Regions from separate parts of the Mesorhizobium sp. L103C131B0 genome, predicted to be linked through region 2. Evidence: riboswitches for the same ligand, from Rfam matches in the RefSeq annotation. Region 2 holds a riboswitch; the other holds the start of a gene.
What was found. A riboswitch is a leader RNA that binds a small molecule or an ion and turns the genes downstream of it on or off. The one in region 2 is predicted to bind S-adenosylmethionine.
Positions count from the first base shown of each region.

Region 1: linked by a shared signal. The riboswitch ahead of X730_RS152720 (homoserine O-acetyltransferase) and the one ahead of X730_RS138910 (O-succinylhomoserine sulfhydrylase) in region 2 are both predicted to bind S-adenosylmethionine.

Region 1 is NZ_AYXC01000005.1:205,801-214,764, forward strand. Features, by position in the region: gene X730_RS152740 (DUF1194 domain-containing protein) at 22-810, shown strand; gene X730_RS152735 (glycosyltransferase family 2 protein) at 862-1,797, opposite strand; gene X730_RS152730 (DUF1330 domain-containing protein) at 2,046-2,366, shown strand; gene metW (methionine biosynthesis protein MetW) at 2,374-2,988, opposite strand; gene X730_RS152720 (homoserine O-acetyltransferase) at 2,985-4,154, opposite strand; SAM riboswitch at 4,215-4,292, opposite strand; gene hisC (histidinol-phosphate transaminase) at 4,419-5,528, shown strand; gene X730_RS152710 (prephenate/arogenate dehydrogenase family protein) at 5,533-6,456, shown strand; gene X730_RS152705 (sugar kinase) at 6,464-7,387, opposite strand; gene X730_RS152700 (DUF2125 domain-containing protein) at 7,512-8,510, opposite strand; gene X730_RS152695 (gamma-glutamylcyclotransferase) at 8,635-8,964, shown strand, end outside.
Region 2 is NZ_AYXC01000022.1:57,362-66,325, forward strand. Features, by position in the region: gene mmsA (multiple monosaccharide ABC transporter ATP-binding protein) at 1-764, shown strand, start outside; gene mmsB (multiple monosaccharide ABC transporter permease) at 761-2,047, shown strand; gene araD1 (AraD1 family protein) at 2,250-3,245, shown strand; gene X730_RS138920 (hypothetical protein) at 3,273-3,704, shown strand; partial or broken gene X730_RS01000000164825 (transporter substrate-binding domain-containing protein) at 3,721-4,490, opposite strand; gene X730_RS138915 (2'-deoxycytidine 5'-triphosphate deaminase) at 4,592-5,686, opposite strand; SAM riboswitch at 5,827-5,904, shown strand; gene X730_RS138910 (O-succinylhomoserine sulfhydrylase) at 5,962-7,152, shown strand; gene X730_RS138905 (ceramide glucosyltransferase) at 7,164-8,315, opposite strand; gene apaG (Co2+/Mg2+ efflux protein ApaG) at 8,537-8,929, shown strand.

The DNA of each region.
Region 1 (8,964 bases), on a different contig from region 2:
CGAAACATCCGTGGTGCGGCCATGCTCGATGCGCTCAGCCTGCTTGCCTGCCTTGCCTGCACCACGCCCGTGGCTGCCCCGGCCGTTGCCGTGGATGTCGAACTGGTGCTGGCCGTCGACATCTCACAGTCGATGGACGAGAGGGAGTTCGCGCTGCAGCGCGCTGGCTATGTCGAGGCGCTCAGGCATCCCGATTTCATCAAGGCCGTGCGCTCGGGAACCACCGGGCGCATCGCGCTTGCCTATTTCGAATGGGCGGGCGTCGTGCGCGAGGATGGCGTCATCGCCTGGCAGGTGATCGACAGCGCAGAGAGCGCCAACGCCTTCGCCGACAGAATAGAAGCGCGGCCGTTCCGCAGCTTTCGCGGCACCTCGATTTCCGGTGCGCTTGCCTTCGGCGCCGGGCTGTTCGAGGGCACGGGGTTCGATGCGCCACGCAGCGTCATCGACATTTCCGGCGACGGTCCCAACAACACCGGGCTGCCCGTCGCCACGACACGCGATGCGGCGGTGGCCAAGGGCATCGTCATCAACGGCCTGCCGATCCTGATCAGCCCGTCGCCGACCTTCAGCCATCTCGACCAGTATTATGACGACTGCGTCACCGGTGGGCCCGGCTCCTTCGTGTTGCCGATCTATGCGGCCTCGGAATTCGCCACCGCCATACGCCGCAAGCTGATCCTGGAGGTGAGCGGCATCGCCGATGCGACCGTGGTCCCGATCGATGCCGCCGCACCCATGGACTGCCTGCAGGGCGAACGCGACCGGCGGCTATATTCCGACCCATATCTGCCGGAACTCGACAAATGAGGTTTGAGGCAGTTCGGAGGGGAAAGCCGCTGCGCGGCTTGTCGGCAAACTTCAGGCCGGCCGTGCACCGTATTTGTCGCGAAATTCGGCATAGAGATCGCGGCGCCAGCGCCGGCCGCCGACATAGCCACGCAACAGCTGCGGCAGCGAATAGCCAAGCGCCTTCGACGACCGGTTGGCCATATAGCCGGAGAACGCCTGCGAAACCCTGCCCTTGAGTGCATCGGCGATGAGCTGCCGGGCGATCATGTAAGGCGGAATGTAGGGGTAGCGGTCGGCGATATAGGGGTGCTTGTCGATCAAGCTCGCATAGGCTTCGACATAGCCGTCCCGGCGACCGGAGATCGAATTCTCCGAGTTGTACTTTTTCCAGTCGATCACTTCGGACAGCTGCGCGCCGCTGCGACGGGCAAAGCGCAGCAACAATTCGCGATCCTGCATGCGCGTGACGTCACTGTCGTAGCCGCCGATGGCCAGCAGCGACTCGCGCCGGGCGGTGATTGCCGACCCGGCAATGAAGATGGTCTGCGCGACAAGGGCCCGCTCCAGCGAGTCGCGGCTCAGCAGCGCTTCGCGGTTGACGCAGTTGGTGCGGCGATTGCCCTTCAGCGACACGAAGGAACTGATCAGCACTTCGAGCGAGGGATTGTTGTCGAACTGCTCCAGCGTCCGCGCCAGGCGATCCGGCAAATAGACGTCGTCGGAATCGAGGAATGTCACCACCGGCGCCTGCGCCCGCTCGATGCCGGCATTGCGGGCGGCATTGGCGCCGCGCCATTTCGAGCCAACATAGATCAGCCGTGGATCGCGGATTTCGGCAAGTGCGGCTGCCGTACCGTCGGTCGAGCCGTCATCGACGACAATGTGTTCGAACCGGGGAAAATTCTGCGCCAGCACGCTCTCCACGGCGCGCACCACCTTGCTGCGGCGATTGTGCGTCGGTGTGATCACCGAGATCAGCGGAGCGAGGTCGGTTGCCTTGGACATGTTGCTTCGATTGTGCCCCGAAATGCCTGGAGGCCGGAGGTTTTGATGGTCGCCGTCCAAGCCTTACCCCGGGATGGCATTCGATTCGACGCTACAAAAAACCAGCGGCAATGTCATCACAAACTGTTGAGCCAGGACGCCGGTAAGCCGGCCGATTACCCCAGACGTAATCGACCGATGGCCATCATGTCTGCAGATTGCGCCAACGAAGCCGGTCGTCGGGCTTCGATCTCACAGGGAGTTCAGCCATGGCCGCCTACGCCGTCGCCCATATGCGTCAAGTCACAATGGGCCCGCAGATTGTCGAGTATCTGCAGAGGATCGACGCCACATTGGAGCCGTTCGGCGGCCGCTTCCTTGTCCACGGCGGCGACATGGACGTGGTCGAAAACGAATGGCCCGGGCATCTGATCGTCATCGAGTTTCCGGACAGGGCGCATGCGTGGGGCTGGTACGATTCATCAGCCTATCGGGAGATTCTGGTCTTGCGCACCGACAACTCCCACGCCGATGTGATCATCGCCGATGGCGTTCAGCACCCGCACAAGGCGACGGACGTGCTGGAATAGGGGCAAACTACCGCTTCAGCAAGAACACCGCTTGCTGGCCGAAGAAATTCCAGAACCACCATGGCATCGACAGGCCGATCTTCTGGCCGTTGCCGTCGAGCGCGGTGGCTTTCTCGACCGAAGCGCCGAGTTCCTCGACCAGATTGACGAAGTCGCGGATGGTGCAGAAATGGATGTTGGGCGTGTCGTACCAGGAATAGGGCAGGTCCGCGGTCACCGGCATCCGGCCCTTGACGAACAGCGACAGCCGCACCCGCCAGTGGCCGAAATTGGGGAAGGAGACGATGGCGCGGTTGCCGATTCGCAGCAGCTCGTCGAGCACCAGCTTCGGGTTGCGGGTCGCCTGCAGCGTCTGTGACAGGACGACGAAGTCAAAACCCTTGTCCGGATAGAATTCGAGGTCGGTGTCGGCATCGCCCTGGATGACCGAGAGGCCGCGCGCAACGCATTCATTGACGCCTCGCTGTGACAGCTCCAGCCCGCGGCCGTCGACCTGCTTGGTCTCCTGCAGGAGTTCGAGCAGCAGGCCGTCGCCGGAGCCGACATCGAGCACCCGCGACTGCGGCGGTATCAGGTTGGCCACGACTTCGAGGTCGACGCGCTGGCTGCCATTGACGCTCATGAGGCGAGCCCCCTTGCGCGGGCCGCCGAGCCGATGAAGCCCTTGATGGCGGCAAACAGTTCGGGTTCATCGAGCAGGAAGGCATCATGGCCGCGGTCGGTGTCGATCTCGACAAAGGAGACGGAGGCGCCGGCGGCGTTGAGCGCATGCACGATCGAGCGGCTCTCCTCGGTCGGGAACAACCAGTCCGAGGTGAAGGACACCAGGCAGAAGCGGGTCTTGGTCCCGGCAAAGGCATCGGCCAACCGGCCGCCATGGTCGGCGGCGAGGTCGAAATAATCCATCGAACGGGTCATGTAGAGGTAGGAGTTGGCGTCGAAGCGGTCGACGAATGTCATGCCCTGGTGGCGCAGATAGCTTTCGATCTGGAAGTCGGCGTCGAAACCGAAGGTCAGCGCTTCGCGGTCCTGCAGATTGCGGCCGAATTTCCGATGCAGGGCGGCTTCCGACAGATAGGTGATGTGGGCGGCCATGCGCGCCACGGCGAGCCCCTTTTCCGGGCGCTTGCCGTGCTCGAAATATTTGCCGCCATGCCAGTCCGGATCGGCCATGACGGCCTGCCGGCCGACCTCGTGGAAGGCGATGTTCTGCGAGGAATGGCGTGCGCCTGTGGCGATCGGCAGGGCCGAGAAGACGCGCTCGGAATAGCATGACGCCCATTCCAGCACCTGCATGCCGCCCATCGAGCCGCCGAGCACGCAAAACAGCTTTTCGATGCCGAAATGGTCGACCAGCATCAGTTGCGCCCGCACCATGTCGCGGATGGTGATGATTGGCAGGTCGAGGCCGTAGGGCTTGCCGGTGGCGGGATTGGTCGAGGCCGGACCGGTGGAACCGAGGCAGCCGCCGATGACGTTGGAGCAAATGACGAAGAAGCGGTTGGTGTCGATGATCTTGCCGGGACCGATCAGCACTTCCCACCAGCCGGGCTTGCCGGTCACCGGATTGGTGCTGGCGACATGCTGGTCGCCGGTCAGCGCGTGGCAGACCAGGATGGCGTTGGTGCGGGCATCGTTGAGGGCGCCATATGTCTGGTAGGCGATCTGGAACGGCGACAAAAGCGTGCCGGCGTCGAGCTTCAGCGGCTTGTCAGGGCCAAAACGCAACACAGGGCTCGACGGGTTGTCGGCCTCGTTGTTGGTTTTTGTAGCGCGGAGCGCGGCCATGTGACTCTCCTTGCCCGCCGTCAGGCAATAAAAAACCGGCAATGCGATCGCAAAGCCGGTTACGTCACGCAAACGGCCCTTTAGCGAGTTGTTTAACGTGGCTGCAAGCCGACCGGCCAAATCACCACGGAACTGTTGCGTTCTTCTAGAACTCGTGCGGCCCGGCGTCAACGGCCAGCTATTGCCCGCCTCTCGACATTCGCGGCTACGGCTTGTATTTCCGCTGCGGCCTCCGGACGGAGGCATTCTCGATGGATTTGCGACATGGACAAGACAGCGGACAAGGCACGGCCGACGCCCCGCGCGGGCATTATGGACATCGACGCCTATGTGCCGGGCAAGAGCACGGCACCGGCCGGCATCGCCAAGGTCCATAAACTGTCGTCGAACGAGAACCCGCTCGGCCCGTCGCCGAAGGCGATCGAGGCCGCGCGCGAAGTGGCTGGCAAGCTCGATGTCTATCCCGACGGCACCGCCCGCCGGTTGCGCGAGGCGATCGCCGAAGTGCATGGCCTCAACCCGGCAAACATCATCTGCTCCAACGGTTCCGACGAGATACTTGGCCTGCTGGCGCAGACCTATCTTGCGCCAGGCGATGAGGCGATTTTTACCGAACATGCCTTCATGGTCTACAAGATCTACATTCAGTCGGCGGGGGCCAAGCCGGTTGCTGTGAAGGAAACCGAGGAGCGCGCCGACGTCGACGCGATCCTGGCCGCGGTGACGCCGCGGACCAAAATCATCTTTCTCGCCAATCCCAACAATCCGACCGGCACCTATCTGCCGTTCCAGGAGGTCCGCCGCCTGCATTCCACGCTCCCGGGCAACGTGCTTCTGGTGCTCGACGCGGCCTATGCCGAATATGTCAGGCGCAATGACTACGAGGCCGGCATCGAGCTGGCGGGCAGCGCACAGAATGTGGTCATGACCCGCACCTTCTCCAAGCTCGGCCTTGGCGGCGCGCGCATCGGCTGGATGTATGGCCCACTGCACATCGTCGATGCCATCAACCGTATCCGCGGCCCTTTCAACGTTAACGCAACAGCGATCGAGGCCGGCATTGCCGCCATCCGCGACCGCGCCCATGTCGAGCGCAGTTCGTTGCACAACGAGACCTGGCTTACCTGGCTGAATGAAGAGCTGACGAAGCTTGGGCTCAGGGTGACGCCCAGCGTCGGCAATTTCGTCCTCATCCACTTTCCCGACGACAAGAAGCATTCGGCTGAGGCGGCGGACGACTACCTCACCCAGCGCGGCTATATATTGCGGCGCGTTACCGGCTATGGCTTTCCCAATGCGCTGCGCATGAGCGTCGGCACCGAAGAAGCCAATCGCGGCGTTATCGACGCCCTCACGACGTTCCTGAAAAGCTGAAACAATGACATCACCGATTTTTGAAAAGATCGCGCTGGTCGGCATCGGCCTGATCGGCTCGTCGCTGGCCCGCATCATCCGCCGCGAGGGCCTGGCCCGCCATGTCGCCATCGCGACGCGCAGCCCGGCCACGCTGGCGCGGGCGAAGGAGCTCGGTCTTGGCGAGAGCTACACCACCGGCGCCAGGGAAGCGGTCCGCGACGCCGACCTGATCATCGTCTCGGTGCCTGTGGGATCGTCGGGCGAGGTGGCGCAAGAGATCGCGCCGGGGCTGAAAAAGGGCGCCATCCTCACCGATGTCGGTTCGACCAAGGCCTCCGTCATTGCGCAAATGCAGCCCTATGTACCGGACGGCGTGCACTTTATTCCGGGGCACCCGCTGGCAGGTACGGAGAAATCGGGCCCGGATGCGGGTTTCGCCGACCTGTTCGAAAACCGCTGGTGCATCTTCACGCCGCTGCCGGGAACCGATCCGGCCGCGCTGGAAAAGCTGTCGGAATTCTGGCGGCGCTGCGGCTCCAACATCGACTCGATGGACCCGCAGCATCATGACATGACGCTGGCCATCGTTTCGCATCTTCCGCACATCATTGCCTACAACATCGTCGGCACGGCCGACGATCTGGAATCGGTGACCAAGTCGGAAGTGATCAAATATTCGGCTTCCGGTTTCCGCGACTTCACCCGTCTGGCCGCCTCCGACCCGACCATGTGGCGCGACGTGTGCCTGCACAACAAGGATGCCATCCTGGAAATGCTGGCGCGCTTTTCGGAGGACCTCGCCTCGCTGCAGCGGGCGATCCGCTGGGGCGACGGCGACAAGCTGTTCGACCTGTTCACCCGCACCCGGGCCGTTCGCCGTTCGATCATCGAGGCCGGCCAGGATATCGACGTGCCGGATTTCGGCCGGCAGGCGGTGAAAAGTTAAATCTGTTTCAGACGGGCCAGGTCGCCGCGACCATGGCCATTGCCTCGTCCCTGTTTGGCGCCCCCAGCCGGCCGCCGAAGCGCTGGCATTTGAGCGCGGCCGCCGCGCTGGCAAAGCGCAACGCCTGCTCAATCGGCATGGTTTCCGCCAACGCGACAGCAAAGGCGCCGTGGAAGACGTCGCCGGCGGCAAGCGTGTCAACCGCCTTGATCTTCGGCGCCGCGATGTGGCGCACGCATCCGGCGGACCGGTCATGCCACCAGCTTCCCGCGGCGCCGCCGGTCACCGCCACGAAGGCATCGGTGCGGCTGGCGAGGTCGGCACAGGCGGTTTCGGGGTCCAGCGCATGGCCGCAGACGATGCGTGCCGCCGTCTCCGAAGCGACGATGTGCGATGCCAGCGGCAGCAGGCGCTCCAGCACCTCAACCGGCGCCGTGTCGGCGTCGAGGATTGCCGGGCAACCGGCGTCGCGCGCGGCGGTCAAGGCAAGAGCGGCGGCGCCCGGCCAGCGCACATCGACCAGCACGGCATCGAAGCCGGAAAGATCGGCGACAGGCACCGCCTCGGGGTCGGCCTGCGCCTTTGGGTCGTAGAAGGGCACGATGATGCGCTCGCCATGAGCGTCGACCAGGATCGCGGCCAGCGCCGAGCGGGCGCCTTCGACGCGGCGGACAAAGCCGCAATCGACGCCCTCGGCCTCGATGCCGGCCAGCAATTGGTCGCCGACGGCATCGCCACCTGCACTTGCCCACAGGAACACCTCGGCGCCGAGACGGCGGGCGGCGCAGGCAGCACTTGTCGCCATGCCCGAGGCGATCTGGATGCCGTCCGAGGCGATGAACTTGCCCTGATGCGTGGGCAGGGTTTCGACGCGCAGGATGGTATCCAGCGTCAGCGCGCCAACGCTCAGCAGTTTCACCGGTCGGTTCATGCGTCGGCTTGCTCGAGCATGATCTCTCCCCAATAGCCGTTCCCGCTCTTTGCGATCATGCTCTATCTCTTTGTTTTAACGCAATTCCGGACGGAAAACCGCTCACACTTTTCCTGGAATTGCTCTAATCGAGCGGCTTGATCTTGCCCAGCGGAATGAAGCCGAGCGAGACCTTGCCCTTCACCACCTTGAGCGGCATTGACGGTTCGTTGCCGAGCAGCGCCAGACCGGCAAAGCCTTGCTCGATCTGGCTCTTCTGCTCGGGGATTGCGGTGGCGAGGATTGCCGCCACGGCTTTGGGATCCTGCAGCTTGATCGTCAGGTCGGCATTGACCTGGCCGTTGGCGTCGACCGACACCGGGCCGGAGACGGTGATGCGCGCGGCTCCCGACGACAGATCGAGCTTGTGGATGTCGACCGCCTGGCCGCGCAGGCTCCTGGCCTGCGTCTTCATCAGCGCGACGCCGTTCTTCAGCGTCGCGTCGCCGCTGCCGTCGAGCGGCGGCAGCACGCGCCCGCCGATCGCGTCGGCGTCGATCTCAAGATCGGTGAAGCTGCCGACGTAGCCGATGTCCTGGCCGTCGGGTCGCAACTCGCCCGCCGCGGTTCCGGCGCTGAACAGTGAAACCGGATCAGTGTCGTCGGCCGGATCCGTCTGGCCGGACAAGCTCTCCGCCTGCAGCGAAATGCTCCGGGGCAGGGGCCAGGAGAGCTTGGCATTGGCCTGCAGATTGTCCCAGTCGATCCATAGCGGCGCCATCCCCGGCACCGAGGTGCGCAGCGGCCCACGCAACTCGGCGGCAGGCGACAAAGGCCGGATGAGCTCTGCAACGAAGTTGAAGCTGCCTGCCGAGGCGGCAACGTTCCTGGCGTCGTCCTCGTAAGCCAGATTGTCACAGGAGATGGCAAAACTCAGGGGGTAGCCGCTGACGGTGAGGTTGGCGCAGCCGGCCTCGATGCCTTTGTCCTTGAGCGAGGCCACCGCCTTGTCGGCTTCGCTGCTGACGCGACCGGCGACATAGAACCAGACCGCGCTGTAGACGCCGAACAGCATAACGACCAAGGCAGCGAGCCACATTAGCCGGCGGCGAAACTTCGACGGACGCTCGTCACTTGACGTCATGCTGCGGCTTTCATTAACGCGGGCGTGTTGCGGGTGGACTGTGGCTTACGCAACAAGCAAAAAGAACAGAAGAGCACCGATTCCGATGCGGCGGCGTCACTCTCGTGCAATCAGGCTTGGCGATATGGGCGATTTTTGGGTTTTTGGCTACGGCTCGCTGATCTGGCGACCGGGATTCGCCCATGTCGAGACACGGCGCGCGCGGCTTTACGGCTACCGCCGGTCGCTGTGCGTCTATTCCTTCGTGCATCGCGGCACGCGCCAGCGGCCGGGCCTGGTGCTAGGCCTCGACCGTGGCGGCTCCTGCATCGGGCTGGCCTTTCGCGTGCCCGGCGAGCTGCGCGATGAGGTGCTGACCTATCTGCGCGAGCGCGAATTGGTGACCAGCGTCTACCTCGAGCGTGTGCTCGATATCAGCCTCGACGGGAATGGGGCGGCCGCGGGAGAGAGAGTG
Region 2 (8,964 bases):
AAGTCGTGTTCGAGGTGAAGAACTGGTCGGTCTATCACCCGCTCCATGCCGAGCGGCAGGTGATCAAGGGCATCGACATCAATGTGCGCAAGGGCGAGGTGGTCGGCATCGCCGGGCTGATGGGCGCCGGCCGCACCGAATTCGCCATGAGCCTGTTCGGCCGCTCCTATGGCCGTCGCATCACCGGCGAAGTGCTGCTCAAGGGCAAGCCGGTCGATGTCTCCTCGGTAAGCAAGGCGGTTCAACACGGCATCGCCTATGTCACTGAGGACCGCAAGACCTACGGCCTCAACCTCATCGACCATATCAAGCATAACATTACGCTGGCCAATCTCGACGGCGTGTCGCGCCACAGCGTGATCGACGACATGCGCGAACTTGCGGTCGCCAAAGACTATCGCAAGAAGACCAATATCCGTGCGTCAAGCGTCTATCAGATGACCGGCAATCTTTCCGGCGGCAACCAGCAGAAGGTGGTGCTGTCGAAATGGCTGTTTGCCGATCCTGACGTGCTGATCCTCGACGAGCCGACACGCGGCATCGATGTCGGCGCCAAGTATGAAATCTACACGATCATCGCGCGCCTTGCCTCGGAGGGTAAGGCGATCGTGGTCATCTCGTCGGAAATGCCGGAATTGCTAGGGATTACCGACCGCATCTACGTCATGAACGAAGGGCGCATGGTGGGCGAAATGCCGGCGGCGGAAGCAAGCCAGGAAAAGATAATGCGCGCCATCGTCCGGGGAGAAGGAAAAGCAGCATGAGCACCGAAAGCGCCCCCGCCCCGCAGGGCAACGTCGCCGACGAACAGCGCCCGCGCATCGCCGTCTCGGCGCTGGCGACGAATTTACGCGAATACGGACTGATCATAGCCCTGATCGTCATCATGCTGTTCTTCCAGTTCACCACGTCGGGGACGTTGTTCAAGCCGGTCAACCTCAGCAATCTGGTGCAGCAGAACTCCTTCATCATCGTGATGGCGCTGGGCATGCTGCTGGTGATCGTATCGGGCTATATCGACCTCAGCGTCGGATCGGTAGCCGGTTTCATTGGCGCGCTGGCGGCAAACATGATGGTCATCTGGCAACTCGGACCGCTGAGCAATCCCCTGGTGGTTTCGATCGTCTGCCTGGTCGCGGGTGGCCTGATCGGCGCCGCGCAAGGGTATTGGATCGCCTATCACCGGATACCGAGCTTCATTGTCACGCTGGCCGGAATGCTGATCTTCCGCGGCATTTGCCAGGCGTTGCTTGGCGGCGGCTCGTCGGTGGGTCCGCTTCCCGACGACTTCAAGATGCTCAGTTCCGGCTTCATCCCGGATGTGATCGGCCCACTGACGCTCGTCCCGCCGGTCGTGAACGCAGCCGGCAAGACCATCATGGGCAGCGGCGTGACCCTGCACATGACGACGGTCGTGCTGGGGCTGATCGCCGTGCTCGCCTATGCCTATTTCGGGGTCCGCACCCGGCGCAAACGAGAACGCCATGGTTATGAGGCCGAGCCCTTCACCCTGTTCGTCGTCAAGACGCTGGTCGCCAGCGCGCTGGCGCTGTTCCTGGTCTATGAGTTTGCCAGCTACCGCGGCCTGCCCGTGGTGCTGCTGGTCATGGGCGTGCTGATCACGCTGTTCGTCTTCGTCACCAAGCGCATGACCATCGGGAGGCGCATCTACGCCATGGGCGGCAATCCCAAGGCGGCGCAGCTGTCGGGCATCAACACCGAGCGGCTGACGCTGTTGGTGTTCATCAATATGGGCGTGCTGTCGGCGCTTGGCGGCCTGATCATCGCGGCTCGTCTCGGCCAGGCGGTGCCGGCGGCGGGTCTCGGCTCGGAGCTCGACGTCATCGCCGCAGTGTTCATCGGCGGCGCCTCGGCGATGGGCGGCGTCGGCCAGGTCATCGGGGCGGTCGTCGGCGGCTTCATCATGGGCGTGATGAACAACGGCATGTCGATCATGGGCGTCAATGTCGACTGGCAGCAGGTGGTCAAAGGCCTGGTGCTGCTCGGCGCCGTGATCTTCGACGTCTACAACAAGAACAAGGCCTGACAAGCTTCAGGCGAGGCAAGCAGGAGGCATACGATCGCGGCGCAGCCGGCAAATTGTCGGCATAAGAAGTCCCCCGAGGGATCAAGTTCGCGAGCGCAATCCGGACGAAGAGTTCAACCCGTGGCGCGGCTAGGTCCGAGCCGCGCAGGTCAAGGTTTGCCAAGAGGCATCCAAGGCCAAGCACATGAGAGAGGATTTAATCATGCTGATCTCCCAGATCCTCGACGACGCCGAGACCATCCGCGTCGTCGCCCGCAATGGCGGCGGCAAGACCAGGATCATCAACGGCGCCCGCAGCGTCTATTCGCTGGCCATGGAAGCCGCGCGCACCGGAACGGCCCTCGCCGCGCTGATCGAACGCAAGGGGTTCGGTGAAGCGATAGACCTCGACGCCGTCTACAAGAAGGGCCGGCTGGTGTCCCCGATCAACCATCCCGATCCTGCGCATCTGCATCTGACCGGCACCGGCCTGACCCATCTCGGCTCGGCGGCGACGCGCGATTCCATGCACAAGAAGCTCAGCGATGGCGGCGAGGAGCAGCTTACCGATTCCATGAAGATGTTCCGCATGGGGCTCGAAGGCGGCAAGCCGGCCAAGGGCCAGACCGGCGTGCAGCCGGAATGGTTCTACAAGGGCAACGGCACCATGGCGGTGGCGCCGGGCGCCGCACTGATGTCGCCGGCCTTTGCGCAGGACGCCGGCGAGGAGCCGGAAATCGCCGGCATCTATGTCATCGGCGACGACGGCGCGCCGTTCCGCGTCGGCTTCACGCTGTCGAACGAGTTTTCCGATCATGTTACCGAGCGGGTGAACTATCTGTTCCTGGCACATTCCAAACTGCGCAACGCCTCGTTCGGGCCGGAAATCCTGATCGGCGACCTGCCGGCCGACGTCAGGGGCTCATCGCGAATCTATCGCGACAGCAATTTGCTGTGGGAAAAGCCGTTCCTGTCGGGCGAAGCGAACATGTCGCACACAATCGCCAATCTCGAACATCATCACTTCAAATATTCGGCCTTCCGCCAGCCGGGCGACGTGCATGTGCACATGTTCGGCACGGCGACGCTGTCCTTTGCCGACGGCATCAAGACTCAGGCCGGCGACGTTTTCGAGATCGAGGCCGCGGATTTCGGCCTGCCGCTGCGCAACCCGCTGGAGATTGAGCAGCCGGTTAAGGTGGCGGTGAAGGCGCTTTGAGGCAGCATCACAATTTGGGAGCCGGAAATGAACGGAATGCGGCTTGTCATTGTGTTCACGGGCGTGGCCCTGTTCCTGACCCAACCGTCGGTGGCCTTTAGCGCCGGCCAGTGCAGCCCGAAGTCCTATCGTGAAGCCCGTTTGGCGATGACGAGCCGTCTTCTAGCAACCGGCTATTCGAAAGCCCAGGTGACGGATCACACGACATCAGCGCTTCGCAGCGACAGGCTGAACAACAATGGCAAGGTCTGCGGCATCGACTCCGCCAAGGCCCATGTCCTCGGTTGCCTCGACAAGCAGTTGTTCCCGTTGAAGCGCGGCTCAAACGCTTCGCTCGACGAGGTCAAACTGACCGAAGGCTTTTGGGGCAGGAAACGTTTGGCCGCACGCGAACTGCTGTTTATCGGCCATTTTCATGCCTGCCTTGGAGCCGCGAAATCGTATCTCTTTCGCGGCTGACGCCGGCGGACGGGACTCAATAGATATCGAAATCGAAATACTTGGCCTGGATCTTCTTGTAAGTGCCGTCGGCGACGATGGCGTCTATCGCCCCGTTGAGCTTGTCGCGAAGTGCCGTGTCCTCCAGGCGGACAGCGATGCCGGCTTGCGTCTCGGTGCCCTTGACGTCACCGACAAGCTTGCAGCAGCCGTCGCTCGCCTTCTTCAGCCAGTCCATCAGCACGAATTGTCGGAGATGACGGCGTCGAGACGGCCGTTCTGCAAGTCGGTGATCGCCTCTTCCTGGGTGGGGTAGAGTTTCGCCTCGGCGCCGGCCTTGCCATAGGCGTCCTGCGCATAGTCGGCCTGGGTGGTCGAGGCCTGCGCGCCCACCGTCTTGCCGGCAAGGGCTGCCGGTTCGGTGGAAGTGAGGTCGCTGTCCTTGGGCGCCACCAGCGCCAGCGGCGTCGTGTAGTATTTGTTGGTGAAGGCGACCTGTTTCTTGCGCTCCTCGGTGATGCTCATCGAGGCGATGATGGCGTCGAACTTTTTCGCCTGCAGCGCCGGGATGATGCCGTCCCAGTCCTGGGTGACGATCTCGCACTCGACCTTCATCTGCGCACACAGCGCATTGGCAATGTCGATGTCGAAGCCCTCGATCTTGCCGTCCGCGGTGATGGTGTTGAAGGGCGGATAAGCGCCCTCGGTGCCGATCTTCAATTTCTCCTGCGCCTCAGCCAGCGAGCCGGCCGATATCACCAGCATGGCAGCGCCCGCTGCCGATATGATCCATCTTGAAATCTGCATTTTGGTTCCCCTTGCGCGCCGTTCTCTTGCCGGCCACCGAAAGGCAGCCAAGCATGGTGAGGCAGCGCAGGCAAGTATTTTGCCTGACGGTGATCGAAGGTTCAGCCGGCGGGGCGGAAATGCTTGGAGAGCTTGAGGCCTTGCGCCTGGTAATTCGAGCCGAGATCGGTGCCGTAAAGCGCCTGCGGCCGCTTCAGCATGTGTTCGTAGACCAGCCGGCCGACGATCTGGCCGTGGTCGAGGATGAACGGCACTTCGTGGCTGCGCACTTCGAGCACCGCCCGGCTGCCGGTGCCGCCTGAGGCCGAATGGCCGAAGCCCGGATCGAAGAAGCCGGCATAGTGAACACGGAATTCGCCAACCAGCGGATCGAAGGGCGTCATCTCGGCGGCGTAGAGCGGCGGCACGTGCACGGCTTCGCGGCTGACCAGGATGTAGAACTCGTCCGGGTCGAGCACCAGTTCGCCGGCGCCGCTCTTATAGAGCGGCTCCCAGAAATCGACGGCATCCTGGGCGGCGCGCTTGTCGACATCGACCAAGCCGGTGTGATGCTTGCCGCGATAGCCGACCAGGCCGTTCTGGTCGCCGTCAAGATCGATCGACAGCGCAATGCCGCCGCCGGAAATGTTGGGCGGCTCGGTCGCCACCAGCATCTCGGCGCGGTGCAATTCGTTCAGTTCTGCCTCCGACAACAGCGCGTTGCCGGTGCGAAAGCGGATCTGCGACAGCCTCGATCCGGCGCGTACGACGATCGGGAAGGTGCGCGGACTGACTTCGAGATAAAGCGGCCCGTGATAGCCGGGGGCGATCTTGTCGAACTCATGGCCGCGATCGGTCATCACCCGGGTGAAGATGTCGAGCCGGCCGGTCGAGCTCTTCGGGTTGGCCGAGGCCGACACGTTTGCGGGCAGCGCCAGGCTTTCGAGCAGCGGCACGATGTAGACGCAGCCGGTTTCCAGCACCGCGCCCTCGGCGAGACTGAATTCGTGCAATTTCAGCCGGTGAAGCTTGTCGGCCACCAGATGATCGGGACCCGGCAGGAAGGAGGCGCGCACGCGAAAAGCCTTGTCGCCGAGCCTGAGATCGAGGCTCGCCGGCTGCACCTGGTCGACATCGAGCGCGCGCGGCGACTTCAGCGCGCCGGACTGAAACAGCGCGGAAATGTCCTGATCGGGAAGAATGCCTGTCTGCCGCAAAAGGCTGGCTCCGCTCCAAGGTCGGTCTCTTTGTGGCAGGTTCTTGCCGCAAAACCGCTGGATATTATTGCGGAACCTGCCTGGTACAAACCTCTTAATGAAGCCGGCAATTGACGCAAGCGCAGGTGAGGTCTAAAGGGTCGTTATCCCGTGGTGATTTGGCCGGTCGGCTTGCAGCCACGTTAAACAAGTCGCTAAAGGACCGTCGGGCCGCAAGGCCATATGGACCGGTTGCGACTTTCGCGGCCGGTTTTTTTGTGTCTGGAACAAAAGCGATGAGCACCAATAAGCGTAACTGGAAGCCTCAGACCGCACTCGTGCACGGGGGAACACTGCGTTCCCAGTTCGGCGAGACGTCGGAAGCGATGTATCTCACTCAAGGCTATGTCTATGAAACGGCGCAGGCTGCGGAAGCCCGTTTCAAGGGCGAGGAGCCGGGCTTCATCTATTCGCGCTACGCCAACCCTACCGTCGACATGTTCGAAAAGCGCATGTGCGCGCTGGAGGGTGCCGAAGATGCCCGCGCCACGGCGTCGGGCATGGCGGCGGTGACGGCAGCGCTCCTGTGCAGCGCCAAGGCCGGCGACCACATCGTTGCGGCGCGCGCGCTGTTCGGCTCCTGCCGCTGGGTGGTGGAGACGCTGGCGCCGAAATACGGCATCGAGGCAACGCTGGTCGACGGCACCGACATCGCCAACTGGGAAAAGGCGGTGCGGCCGAACACGAAACTGTTCTTCCTGGAAAGCCCGACCAATCCGACGCTGGAAGTGGTCGACATCGCAGCGGTGGCGGCGCTCGCCACCTCGATCGGCGCCAGGCTGATCGTCGACAATGTCTTCGCCACGCCCTTGCAGCAGAAGCCCTTGCAGCTCGGCGCCCATATCGTCGTCTACTCCGCGACCAAGCACATTGACGGCCAGGGACGCTGTCTCGGCGGCATCATCCTGTCGGACAAGAAATGGATCGACGAGAATTTGCACGACTATTTCCGCCACACCGGCCCGAGCCTGTCGCCGTTCAACGCCTGGACGCTGCTCAAGGGCCTGGAGACGCTGCCAGTTCGGGTGCGCCAGCAGACTGAAAGCGCGGCCAAGATCGCGGATTTCCTGGCAGGACGGCCGGAAATCGCCCGCGTCATCTATCCCGGCCGCGCCGACCACCCGCAGGCCGACATCGTCAAGAAGCAGATGACGGGCGGATCGACGCTGATCTGCCTCGACGTGAAGGGCGGCAAGCAGGCGGCCTTCGCCTTGCAGAACGCGCTCGACATCGTGCTGATCTCCAACAATCTCGGCGACGCCAAGAGCCTGATCACCCATCCGGCGACCACCACGCACAAGAACCTCAGCGACGAAGCTCGCGCCGAGCTTGGCATCGGGCCGGGAACGCTCAGGCTGTCGGTCGGTCTTGAGGATACGGACGATCTGCTGGAGGACGTTGCGCAGGCGCTGAAGGCAGCCGGGTAGGCCGCGAGGCGTCACGCTCCCGACGAAACCTCTTCCAGTTCGGCCGTCTTGGTGCCGATGGTCATGGTGTTGCCGCGCCAGTCGACGGCGCCGCTCAGCCAGCCGCGCGCCCAGATGGCGGGAAGCATAACGTCGCGGACCATCATCGCGGGGACCATGCGCAGCGACAGGTGCCAGCCCTTGGCCGCGGCCAGCGCGCATTCGGGAATGTAGGCCGCCGCCAGCACGGCCAACACCGTGGCCGGCAGGCTGACGCCGGCACTTGCTGCCGCCACCAGCGCCAACGCCAACGGCACGGCGACGCCGGTCAGGATCTCGGGTGCGAAAAACAGCGGGAAAGTGACGCGGCGCAACCGCGCCCAGCGCGCCTGGCGCGACCAGATGTCGGCAAGTCGGCGCTGCCCCAGTGGTTGCTCGAAAGGCGAGGCAACGAGATTGACGCGCAGGCCCAGTCCGTTGACCAGCTTGGTTGCAGCAGCATCCTCGGCGATCTCGGCGGCCAGCGCGCGGATACCGCCACTGGTATCGAGCATCGGCTTGTTCCACAGCATGCTCTTGCCTTGGGCAAAGCCGAGACCGAGCGCCTCGCCGGCATATTGCCAGCGCGCCTGCAGCGTGTTGAGGAACGCGCATTCGACCTCGGCCCAGAAGCCATCCGGCCGCGAGCCGATCGGCGTCGAGCAGATAAGCCCGGTATTGGTCCGCCAGGCCGCCATCAGGTGCTGGACGTAATCCCTAGGCATCAGCACGTTGGAATCCGCCAGAATAACCCAATGATTGCGCGCCGCTTCCCAGCCCTTGACGCAGTTGTTGAGCTTCGGGTTGCTGCTGACGCGGTCGTCGCCGATCAGCAGCCGGGCCGGCACGTTGGGAAACAGGACGATCGCCCTGTTTATCAGTTTGACGACGGGATCGTCGGCGTGAGCGACGCAGAAGATCAGTTCGTAGCGCGGCCAGTCGAGCGAGAAGGCTCGCTGCAGCGTCTCTTGTGTGAACGGCTCCACGCCGCGCGACGGCACGACGATCGAGACCGGTGGCTGCTCGTCGGACGGCGGAGGGATAAGGCGACGCGCTTGCAGTTTCGACGAAGCAAGCAGGATGCTGGCGAGATTGGAAAGAAGCAAAGCGGAGGAAGCGAAGGCGGCTGTGAGAGCTAGTTCCATGAGATCTGGTCACTCCGGAAAGGCCGCTCGCGGCTGCTTTGTCAGTCGACAGATGGGCCTTGAGTCGCCGGCAAGGTTTGCGCACACCAACACTGTCATGTGTCACTTAAATGACATTGTTTGTCGGCACCTCCGCTTTGAGGCTGGCAGGACATGCCGTTGTGCGCGTATCAAACCGCATAGCGCGACAAATGTTCCTTGCCGCGCAACCGGAGCAGCCCATGTATCGCGCCGTCACGCGCAACATCGAAGTGCAGGTCAGACCGTTCTACCTGGAGGACCGCTCGGACCCGGCGGAGAACCGTTATGTCTGGGGCTACCAGGTGACCATCGACAACCAGTCGGACGATTTCGTGCAGCTTATGGCGCGTTACTGGCACATCATCGACGGCAGCGGCCGGGTCGAGGAAGTGCGCGGCGCCGGCGTGGTCGGCGACCAGCCTGAGCTCAATCCCGGCGACAGCTATCAATACACGTCAGGCTGCCCGCTCTCGACGCCGTCCGGCTTCATGGTCGGCCACTACACCATGCGCAACAAAAAGGGCGAGACGTTCGACGTCGCTATTCCCGCGTTTTCGCTGGATCTGCCGGGGACCCGACCGACGGTGAATTAGGGGTTTTCTCCCCGTCACTATACGGGGAGAAATGC